Regions from separate parts of the Variovorax sp. BGA-UO-ETr-C22 genome, predicted to be linked through region 3. Evidence: predicted binding sites of a transcription regulator. Region 3 holds the regulator's gene; each other region holds the start of a gene.

Region 1 (3,203 bases), 210 kb from region 3:
ACCAAGGACGACTTCAAGCGCATGACACCCGCCGTGCTGCGCGGCACGGCGCTGGGCTCGGCCCTGGGCATCCTGCCCGGCGGCGGCGCGCTGCTGGCGGCCTTCGCGGCCTATGCGCTGGAGAAGAAGATCAAGATGCGCCCCGGCGAAGTGCCCTTCGGCAAGGGCAACATCCGCGGCGTGGCCTCGCCCGAGTCGGCCAACAACGCCGGCGCGCAGACCTCCTTCATTCCGCTCTTGACGCTGGGCATTCCGCCCAACGCCGTGATGGCGCTGATGGTGGGCGCGATGACCATCCACAACATCCAGCCCGGCCCGCAGGTGATGACCAGCAACCCGGAGCTCTTCTGGGGCCTGATCGCCTCGATGTGGATCGGCAACGCGATGCTGATCATCCTGAACCTGCCGCTCATCGGCATGTGGATCAAGCTGCTGACGGTGCCCTACAAGTTCCTGTTCCCCGCCATCGTGCTGTTCTGCGCGATCGGCGTGTACTCGACCAACAACAACACCTTCGACGTGTGGATGGTGGCGATCTTCGGCTTCATCGGCTACCTGTTCCTGAAGCTGCGCACCGAGCCGGCCCCGCTGCTGCTGGGCTTCATCCTCGGGCCGATGATGGAAGAGAACCTGCGGCGCGCGCTGCTGCTGTCGCGCGGGGCGTGGAGCGTGTTCGTGACGCGGCCGCTGTCGGCAGGGCTGCTGATTGCCGCAGCCTTGCTGCTGGCCATCGTGCTGCTGCCGGCAATCAAGGCGAAGCGCGAAGAAGCCTTCGTTGAGGATTGAGCTGGAGGCTCCTTCCAGGAACACCGCGGAACCGGCTTTGCCGGGCCGCTGGTGTTGCCCCCGGTAGGGGGTTGGCGAAGCGACACGAAGTGCGCGAAGACTGGGGGCGAGCCTGTTGCTCCAGGGGTTTTTTTTATTTCAGGAACGCGTCATAGGCGGTTTTCAGGATCAGCGCACTCACCACCACGATGAACACGATCCGCACGAAGCCCGCCCCGTGCTTCAGCGCCACGCGCGTGCCGACCAGGCTGCCGGCCACGTTGGCCACCGCCATCACCAGCCCGTAGTGCCACCAGACGTGGCCCTTGGCGGCCAGCAGGATCAGCGCGGCGGCGTTGGTCAGCGTGTTGATGACCTTGGCCGAGGCCGAGGCGTTGAGGAAGTCGTAGCCCATCCAGCGCACGAACAGGAACACCAGGAAGCTGCCCGTGCCCGGCCCGAAAAAGCCGTCGTAGAAGCCGATGGTCAGGCCGATGGTGCTGGCCGCCAGCGTCTCGGCGCGGCCGCTGAAGCGCGGTGCGTGCAGCCGGCCCATGTCCTTGCGTGCCAGCGTGTAGACCAGCACGCCCAGCAGGATGACCGGCAGCGCCCGGCGCAGGAAGTCGCCCGGGAAGACCGTGACGGTCCAGGCGCCGAGCATCGAGCCGCCGAAACCCAGCAGCGCGGCCGGCCACATCGCGCCCCAGCGCATCTGCACCCGCTGGCTGAACTGGGCCGCCGAGGCCGCCGTGCCCCAGATGGACGCGCTCTTGTTGGTGCCCAGCAGCGTGGCGGGCGGCGCGCCCGGAAACACCGCAAAGAGGGCCGGCACCAGGATCAACCCGCCGCCGCCCACGATCGCATCGATAAAACCCGCGAGCAGTGAGGCGCCCGTGACCACCAGCATTTCCATGCGGGCGATTGTCTCACCGGAATCGCTATCGAAACGATAGCTGTGGTGGCCGGTGCCGGCTGGCCAGGAGGCTTGTTTGGCTTGGAGGAAAGCGCCCGCGTCCGCGCTGCGAAGAGGCAAAAAAAAGCGCCGACCAGCGGCGCTTTTCAAATATCAGACAGGCATCTCGTACGGAGCCTTTGAAGAATGTTCTTGTTGATCGATCGGAAGCTTGTCTCCTCGGACCCTCGGCAGTACGAGCAGGGCCCGTCGCGAGTGCGCAGATTGTGCAAGCGCGCACCCGCCCGGTGCATTAGGAATTACCCGCTTCGTGTTACTTCGACCTCCCGGTTGGGAAACCAAAGTGTTTCAGTCAGTTAACAAGATGGCATGACTCGTGCACACAGGCCTCTTGTCCACCACTCCAAGAAGAAACGGTCATGGCCCTGCTGGCACCCCAAGCCTCCCTGAACGCGGCCGACACCGCCTGGATGATGACCTCGACCGCGCTGGTGCTGCTGATGACGCTGCCCGGCATCGCGCTCTTCTATGCCGGCATGGTGCGACGCAAGAACGTGCTGGCCACCATGGCCGGGGTGGTGGCGATCGCCGCGGTGGTCTCGCTGACCTGGTTCGCGCTCGGCTACTCGCTGGCCTTCACCCCCGGCTGGCCCTGGCTGGGCAAGCTCTCGCGCATCGGTTTTTCAGGTTTCGAGTACCTGAAGGAGGCCGGCCAGGTGGCCGTGAGCCACGTGGCGCCGAACGTGCCGGAATCGGTCTACGCCATGTTCCAGCTGAGCTTCGCGATCATCACCACCGCGCTGGTGCTCGGCGCTTTTGTCGAGCGCATGCGCTTCTCGGCGCTGCTGTGGTTCGCGCTGCTGTGGAGCGTGCTCGTGTACGCACCGGTCGCGCACTGGGTGTGGGAGCCGGGCGGCTGGCTCGCGCAGATGGGCGCGCTCGACTTCGCGGGCGGCTCGGTGGTGCACGTCAACGCGGGCATCGCGGGGCTGGTGTGCGCCTATGCGCTCGGGCCGCGCCGGGGCTACGGGCGCGAGGCCTTCGAGCCCTACAGCCTGGCGCTCACCATGACGGGCGCGGGCCTGCTGTGGGTCGGCTGGTTCGGCTTCAATGCCGGCTCGGCGGTGGCGGCCGACGGGCGCGCCGGCCTGGCGATGCTGGTGACGCACATCGCGGCGGCGGCCGGCGCCATGAGCTGGATGATCGGCGAATGGATCGTGCGCCGCAGCCCCTCGCTCTTGGGCCTGTGCTCCGGCCTCGTGGCCGGGCTGGTGGCGATCACGCCGGCGGCCGGCTTCGTCACGCCGCTGTCGGCGCTGGCCATCGGCGCCATCGCCGGGCTGGCCTGCTACTGGGGCGCCACGGGCCTGAAGCACCTGCTCGGTGCGGACGACTCGCTCGACGTGTTCGGCGTGCACGGCATCGGCGGCATCGTGGGCGCGCTGCTCACGGGCGTGTTCGCCGACCCGCGCATCTCGGGCGCGGCGGGCAATGTGCTGACGCAGGCGATCGCGGTCGCCAGTGT
Region 2 (3,203 bases), on a different contig from region 3:
GCGACACGCCCGAGATCAGGAAGACCAGGTCCATGCGCCACAGGTTCAGCACCCGCATCGGCCACGGCAGCCACTCGGCCGCGTGCGGGCTCTTCAGGTGCCAGGGCCAGTCGGCCACGTAGTACATGCCCACGTGGTAGAGGATGACGAGCAGGAAGGCGAGGGCGCGCAGGGCGTCGATGTCGTGGCGGCGCTGCGGTGTGGGAACGGAATCGGAGGGCATGGCGGGCTCCTGGAACGAGGAAACGGCGGCCATCGTGGCCCCCGCGCCCGCCCCCGGGGCCCTCGCCGGGACGGATCGGCCCGGATTTGTGACGAACGGTGGCCCCCAGGGACGAAATCCGGCCCCCGGTTCGCGAGAATCCCCGCATGAGCGAGCCGCGCAAGAACCTGTACGAGCGCTACGAACCGATCCGGCGGTACGTCGAAGTCGGCTTCTGGATCGTGCTGATGACGGTGCATGCCGCGATCAGCACCGTGGTCGCGCTCATCGACGCGCGCAGCCGCGCCGTGCCGCGCGCGAACTGGGAGGTCGTCACCTGGGAGGTGTCGAGCCACATCGCGCTGCTGGCCCTGGTGCCGGTGCTGGTGGCCGTGGAGCGCCGGCTGTCGCCGCTGGCGCGCGACCACTGGGTGCGTTTTCTCGCCGGGCACCTGGTGGCCAGCGTGCTCCTGAGCCTGGCGCACGTCGCGGCGATGTTCGGGCTGCGTGCCGCGGTGTACGCGGCGGCCGGCGAGCCCTACGACTTCGGCGGCGCCATGGGGCGATGGGGCTACGAGTACCTGAAGGACGTGCGCGTCTACGCCACGATGGTCTTCGGCGTGTGGGCCTACCGGCTCTTCATGCTGCGGCTGCAGGGCGAGGCGCGCGTGCTCGATCTGCCGGAAGAGGGCGTGGCGCCGGTGCCCGAGGCTTTGGAGGAGAGGGAGGGAGTCGAGCCCTCGGTACAGGAACCGCCAACGTCGGTAGCGCCGCCGCCGGCCCGCCCCGAACGCTTCCTCGTGCGCAAGCTGCGCCGCGAATTCCTCATCGCCGCCACCGACATCGACTGGCTGCAGGCCGAGGGCAACTACGTCGGCCTGCACGTCAACGGCCACGACTACCTGCTGCGCGCCACGCTCACCGACTTCCTGACCCAGCTCGACCCCGTCACCTTCGTGCGCGTGCACCGCAGCCACGCGGTGAACCTGGGCCGCATCAAGGAGATCGAGCCGCTCGACGGTGGTGACGCCCGGCTGCACATGCACGACGGCACGAGCGTGCCCTGCAGCCGGCGCTACCGCGACGCGCTGCGCGGCGGCGCGGGCTGAGGGTTTCGGCGCGTTCCGATCCGGTGCGCGCCCTGCGAATTCGGCCCATTCCTGGGTCGTTTCGCACCATTCAAGAGCTTTCAGGCACCATTTTTGCTTTCTTGCGCCGGCGCCCCGATCCGTTCGGGTGCGACGCACCAAATCAAACCAAAAACCTGCAAGAAGCTCTCATGGACGCACTCAAACAGGGCGCTGACGCGCTGTTCATCCTTCTCGGCGCCATCATGGTCCTGGCCATGCATGCCGGCTTTGCCTTCCTGGAACTGGGCACCGTGCGCAAGAAGAACCAGGTCAATGCGCTGGTCAAGATCCTGGTCGACTTCTCGGTGTCGACCATCGTGTACTTCCTGGTGGGCTACGGTGTGGCCTACGGCACGCATTTCTTCGTCAGCGCCACCGAACTGTCGGCAAGAAGCGGCTACGAGCTGGTGAAGTTCTTCTTCCTGCTGACCTTCGCGGCGGCCATCCCGGCCATCATCTCGGGTGGCATCGCCGAGCGCGCCAAGTTCTGGCCGCAGCTGATCGCCACTGCGGTGATCGTCGGCTTCGTCTACCCGCTGTACGAGGGCATCGCCTGGAACAAGGCCTTCGGCATCCAGGGCTGGATCGCCTCGGTCACCGGCCACGAGTTCCATGACTTCGCCGGCTCGGTCGTCGTGCACGCCGTGGGCGGCTGGCTCGCGCTGCCGGCGGTGCTGTTGCTGGGCGCGCGCCGCAACCGCTACCGCGGCGACGGCTCGCTCAGCGCGCACCCGCCGTCGAACATCCCCTTCCTGGCGCTGGGCGCCTGGGTGCTGTGCGTGGGCTGGTTCGGTTTCAACGTGATGAGCGCGCAGAGCATCGACAAGATCTCGGGCCTCGTCGCCGTCAACTCGCTGATGGCCATGGTCGGTGGCACGCTGGTGGCGCTGGCCATGGGCAAGAACGACCCCGGCTTCGTCTACAACGGCCCGCTCGCCGGCCTCGTGGCCGTGTGCGCCGGCTCCGACCTCATGCACCCGCTGGGCGCGCTCGTGGCGGGCGGCGTGGCCGGCGCCATCTTCGTCTTCATGTTCACGCGCACGCAGAACAAATGGAAGATCGACGACGTGCTCGGCGTGTGGCCGCTGCACGGCCTGTGCGGCACCTGGGGCGGCATCGCGGCGGGCATCTTCGGCACGCAGGCGCTCGGCGGCATCGGCGGCGTGAACCTGTGGGCGCAGCTCATCGGCACCTTGCTTGGCGTGGTCTGGGCGCTGATCGGCGGCGCCGTGGTGTACGGCGTGCTCAAGGCGACGATGGGGCTGCGGCTGTCGCAGGAGGAGGAATACGACGGGGCGGACCTGTCGATCCACCACATTTCGGCGACGCCGGAGCGGGAAGTGAACTGGTGAGGGCGATGCGGCTCAGGACATGAGCCGCATCGGGGGATTTGCGGCGCACGGCACGAATTTGCCAGCTGTAGCAAACTTGCCGGCGGCCCCCGATCCCACCTGTTCACCACTCCCAATGACCCAATCGCCCCCCGCCCTCGAAGTCCTCCCCCGCGACCTGTCCGCCTACCGCGAGGGCAACGTCGGCATCGACTACGTGCACCGCTTCGAGTCCGGCAAGCCCGGCCCGCACGTGCTGATCAACGCGCTGACGCACGGCAACGAGATCTGCGGCGTGACCGCCGCCACGCACCTGCTCGACACTGGCGTGCGCCCGAAGATCGGCACGCTCACCGTCAGCTTTGCCAACGTGGCGGCGTACGAGTCCTTCAACGAGGCGCTGCCTTTCGACAGCCGCCAGCTGGTGCACAACCTCAACCGCGTGTGGTCGCCCGAATGGCTCGACGGCAGCGAGGACAGCCCCGAGCTGCGCCGCGCCCGCGAGTTGCGCCCGGTGGTGAGCGCGGCCGACCACATCCT
Region 3 (3,203 bases):
AAACCGCAGGAACCCAGACCGCCGACGGCATTCCGGGCAGCCGCCTCGTGGCGCGCGGCCTCAAGAAGAGCTACGGCAGCCGCACGGTCGTGAAAGACGTCTCGCTCGACGTGCAAAAGGGCGAGGTCGTCGGACTGCTCGGCCCCAACGGCGCGGGCAAGACCACCTCGTTCTACATGATCGTCGGGCTGGTGCGCGCCGACGCTGGCGAGATCACCATCGACGGCGAGCCCATCGCCCACATGCCCATTCACCGCCGCGCGCGCATGGGCCTGAGCTACCTGCCGCAGGAAGCCTCGATCTTCCGCAAGCTCACCGTCGAGGAAAACGTGCGCGCCGTGCTCGAGCTGCAGCGCGAGCCCGACGCCAACGGCCGCATGATGCCGCTGACCAAGCAGCACACCGAAGAGCGCCTGGCCGACCTGCTGGCCGACCTGCGCGTGGACCACCTGCGCGATTCGCCCGCGCTCGCGCTGTCGGGCGGCGAGCGCCGCCGCGTCGAGATCGCGCGCGCACTGGCCACCCAGCCGCGCTTCATCCTGCTGGACGAGCCCTTCGCCGGCATCGACCCGATCGCCGTGATCGAGATCCAGCGGATCATCAGTTTCCTGAAAGAGCGCGGCATCGGCGTGCTCATCACCGACCACAACGTGCGTGAGACGCTGGGCATCTGCGATCACGCGTTCATCATCAGCGACGGGCACGTGCTGGCACAAGGCACACCCTCGGAGATCGTCGACAACGCCGAGGTACGCAGGGTGTACCTGGGCGAGCACTTCCGCATGTAAGGGCGGGGGCGGTTCCTATGAAGCAAGGGCTGTCCCTTCGCGTCTCGCAGCATCTGGCCTTGACGCCTCAGCTGCAGCAGTCGATCCGGCTTCTGCAGCTCTCCACGCTCGAACTGAGCCAGGAGGTGGAGCAGATGCTGGACGAGAACCCGTTCCTCGAGCGCACCGCGGAAGAAGCGGCGCGCGAGGAATTCGGGCTGGACACGGCCGACGCGCCGGTGCCGCGCGACGACGCGGGCGAGGGCGAGGCCGAGTTCACGCCGTCCGCCGCCAGCACGTCCTCCACCTCCAGCGACACCACCACCTCGACCCCCGACACCGACGGCCCCGCCGCCGAGATCGCCGAGCGCGAGCCCGACTGGGAAGGCGACGGCACCGTCGACATGGCGCCCGACGACAGCGAGTGGGGCAGCGACGCGCCCGCGCGCCAGAACAACCTGGGCGACGACGAGCGTGCCGACGCCACCGAACTCGCGCGCAGCCAGGAGTCGCTGCAGTCGTTCCTGCACCGCCAGGCGTTGAGCCTGCGGCTGAACGAAAACGACTGCGCCGCGCTGCGCTTCCTGATCGAGTCGCTCAACGACGACGGCTACCTCGAAGACTCGCTGCCCGCATTGGCCTCGGGCCTGGCGGGCGACGACAACGACCAGTTCGACGACCTCGTGCACCACTTCCAGGTGGCGCTGGGCCTGCTGCAGAGCCTGGAGCCGGTGGGCGTCGGCGCGCGCGACCTCGGCGAATGCCTGAGCATCCAGCTGAAGGCGCTCGCCAGCGAAGACGAGACCGAGGCCGAAGCGCTCATCCGCAAGACCGCCATCGCGATCTGCAAGCAGCCCATGGAGCTGCTCGCGCGGCGCGACTTCAAGCGCCTGGCCACGCTCACGCGCACCAACGAAGACCTGGTGCGCTCGGCGCTGCAGGTCATTGCGCGGCTCGAGCCCAAGCCGGGGCGCCGCTTTGTCGACGTCGAACGCAACATCGTCATTCCCGACGTGATCGTCACCAAGACCGGGCGCGGCACCAACGTGAAGTTCCGCGTCATGCTCAACCCCGAGGTCATGCCGCGCCTGCGCGTGCACGACATCTACGCCGGTGCGCTCAAGTCGCACAAGGGCGAGGGCAGCCAGGCGCTGTCGCAGCGGCTGCAGGAGGCGCGCTGGTTCATCAAGAACATCCAGCAGCGCTTCGACACCATCCTGCGCGTGAGCAACGCCATCGTCGAGCGCCAGAAGAGCTACTTCGTGCACGGCGAGCTGGCCATGCGCCCGCTGGTGCTGCGCGAGATCGCCGACGAGCTGGGCCTGCACGAGTCGACCATCTCGCGCGTGACCACCGCCAAGTACATGGCCACGCCCTTCGGCACGGTCGAGCTGAAGTACTTCTTCGGTTCGGCGCTGGGCACCGAGACCGGTGGCAATGCGTCGAGCACCGCGGTGCGCGCGCTGATCAAGCAGTTCGTGAGTTCCGAGAGCATCAAGAAGCCGCTGTCCGACAGCCAGATCTCCGAGATGCTGAAAGAGCAGGGCATCGAGTGCGCGCGCCGCACCGTCGCCAAGTACCGCGAAGCGCTGCGCATCGCACCGGCCAACCTGCGCAAGGCTCTGTAGAAAGCCCACGATGACCCGTCGCCTGCTGTCGCGCTGGGGGCATTGGGTTCTTGTTGTGGCTGCGGCGCTGCTGTTCGCCGGCTGCGCCACGCTGCCCGACGAGGCACCGCGCCCGCCCACCAAGGCCATCGCCGTCTCGGCCGACACCGCGCTCGGCAAGATCGCGCTGGCCTCGCAGCCCGACCCCGACCTCAGCGGCTTTCGCCTGATGCCCGGCGGCGATTTCGCCTTCGACACGCGGCTGCAGCTGGCGCGCCGCGCGCAGCGCACGCTCGACGTGCAGTACTACCAGATCGAGAACGACGAGACCGGCCGCTACCTGCTGCGCACCCTGCGCGATGCGGCCCAGCGCGGCGTGCGCGTGCGCCTGTTGATGGACGACCTGTACACGTCCGGCGAAGACGAGCTGCTGCTTGGCCTGGCCGCCACGCCGAACGTGGAGCTGCGCCTGTTCAACCCGTTCCCGGCCGGGCGCGGCAGCCTGCTCAAGCGCTTCACCGCGTCGCTGTTCGACTTCAGCCGCGTCAACCGCCGCATGCACAACAAGCTCTTCATCGCCGACGGCGCGATGGCCGTGGCGGGCGGGCGCAACATCGGCAACCAGTACTTCCGCCGCACCACCGGCCCGAACTTCATCGACCTCGACACCTTCGTCACGGGTGCGCTGATCCCGCGCCTGGGCGTGCTGTTCGACCAGTACTGGAACAGCCCGCACGTGCGCCCGATCGGCGCGGTCGTGCACACCGACCTGCCGCGCGAGGAACTGCAGCGCCGCTTCGACGCCGCCACCGGCCCCGACACCACGCCG

The links. Region 3 encodes sigma-54, which starts transcription at its own class of promoters, with help from an activator protein. Its sites were predicted from a motif close to TGGCANGNAANCTGCTTT; they were not measured.
Region 1: a site for sigma-54 is predicted at 2,044-2,061, ahead of AC57B8_RS11280 (ammonium transporter). Genes of this name have one in related genera too.
Region 2: a site for sigma-54 is predicted at 1,394-1,411, ahead of AC57B8_RS05400 (ammonium transporter). Genes of this name have one in related genera too.

The regions. Positions count from the first base shown of each region.
Region 1 covers NZ_JCAQPA010000009.1:360,852-364,054, reverse strand. Annotated here, with positions in the region: gene AC57B8_RS11290 (tripartite tricarboxylate transporter permease) at 1-786, shown strand, start outside; gene AC57B8_RS11285 (sulfite exporter TauE/SafE family protein) at 920-1,678, opposite strand; gene AC57B8_RS11280 (ammonium transporter) at 2,098-3,203, shown strand, end outside.
Region 2 covers NZ_JCAQPA010000007.1:326,608-329,810, reverse strand. Annotated here, with positions in the region: gene AC57B8_RS05410 (acyltransferase family protein) at 1-223, opposite strand, end outside; gene AC57B8_RS05405 (LytTR family DNA-binding domain-containing protein) at 370-1,311, shown strand; gene AC57B8_RS05400 (ammonium transporter) at 1,482-2,684, shown strand; gene AC57B8_RS05395 (M14 family metallopeptidase) at 2,800-3,203, shown strand, end outside.
Region 3 covers NZ_JCAQPA010000009.1:569,161-572,363, forward strand. Annotated here, with positions in the region: gene lptB (LPS export ABC transporter ATP-binding protein) at 1-788, shown strand, start outside; gene rpoN (RNA polymerase factor sigma-54) at 806-2,395, shown strand; gene AC57B8_RS12195 (phospholipase D family protein) at 2,406-3,203, shown strand, end outside.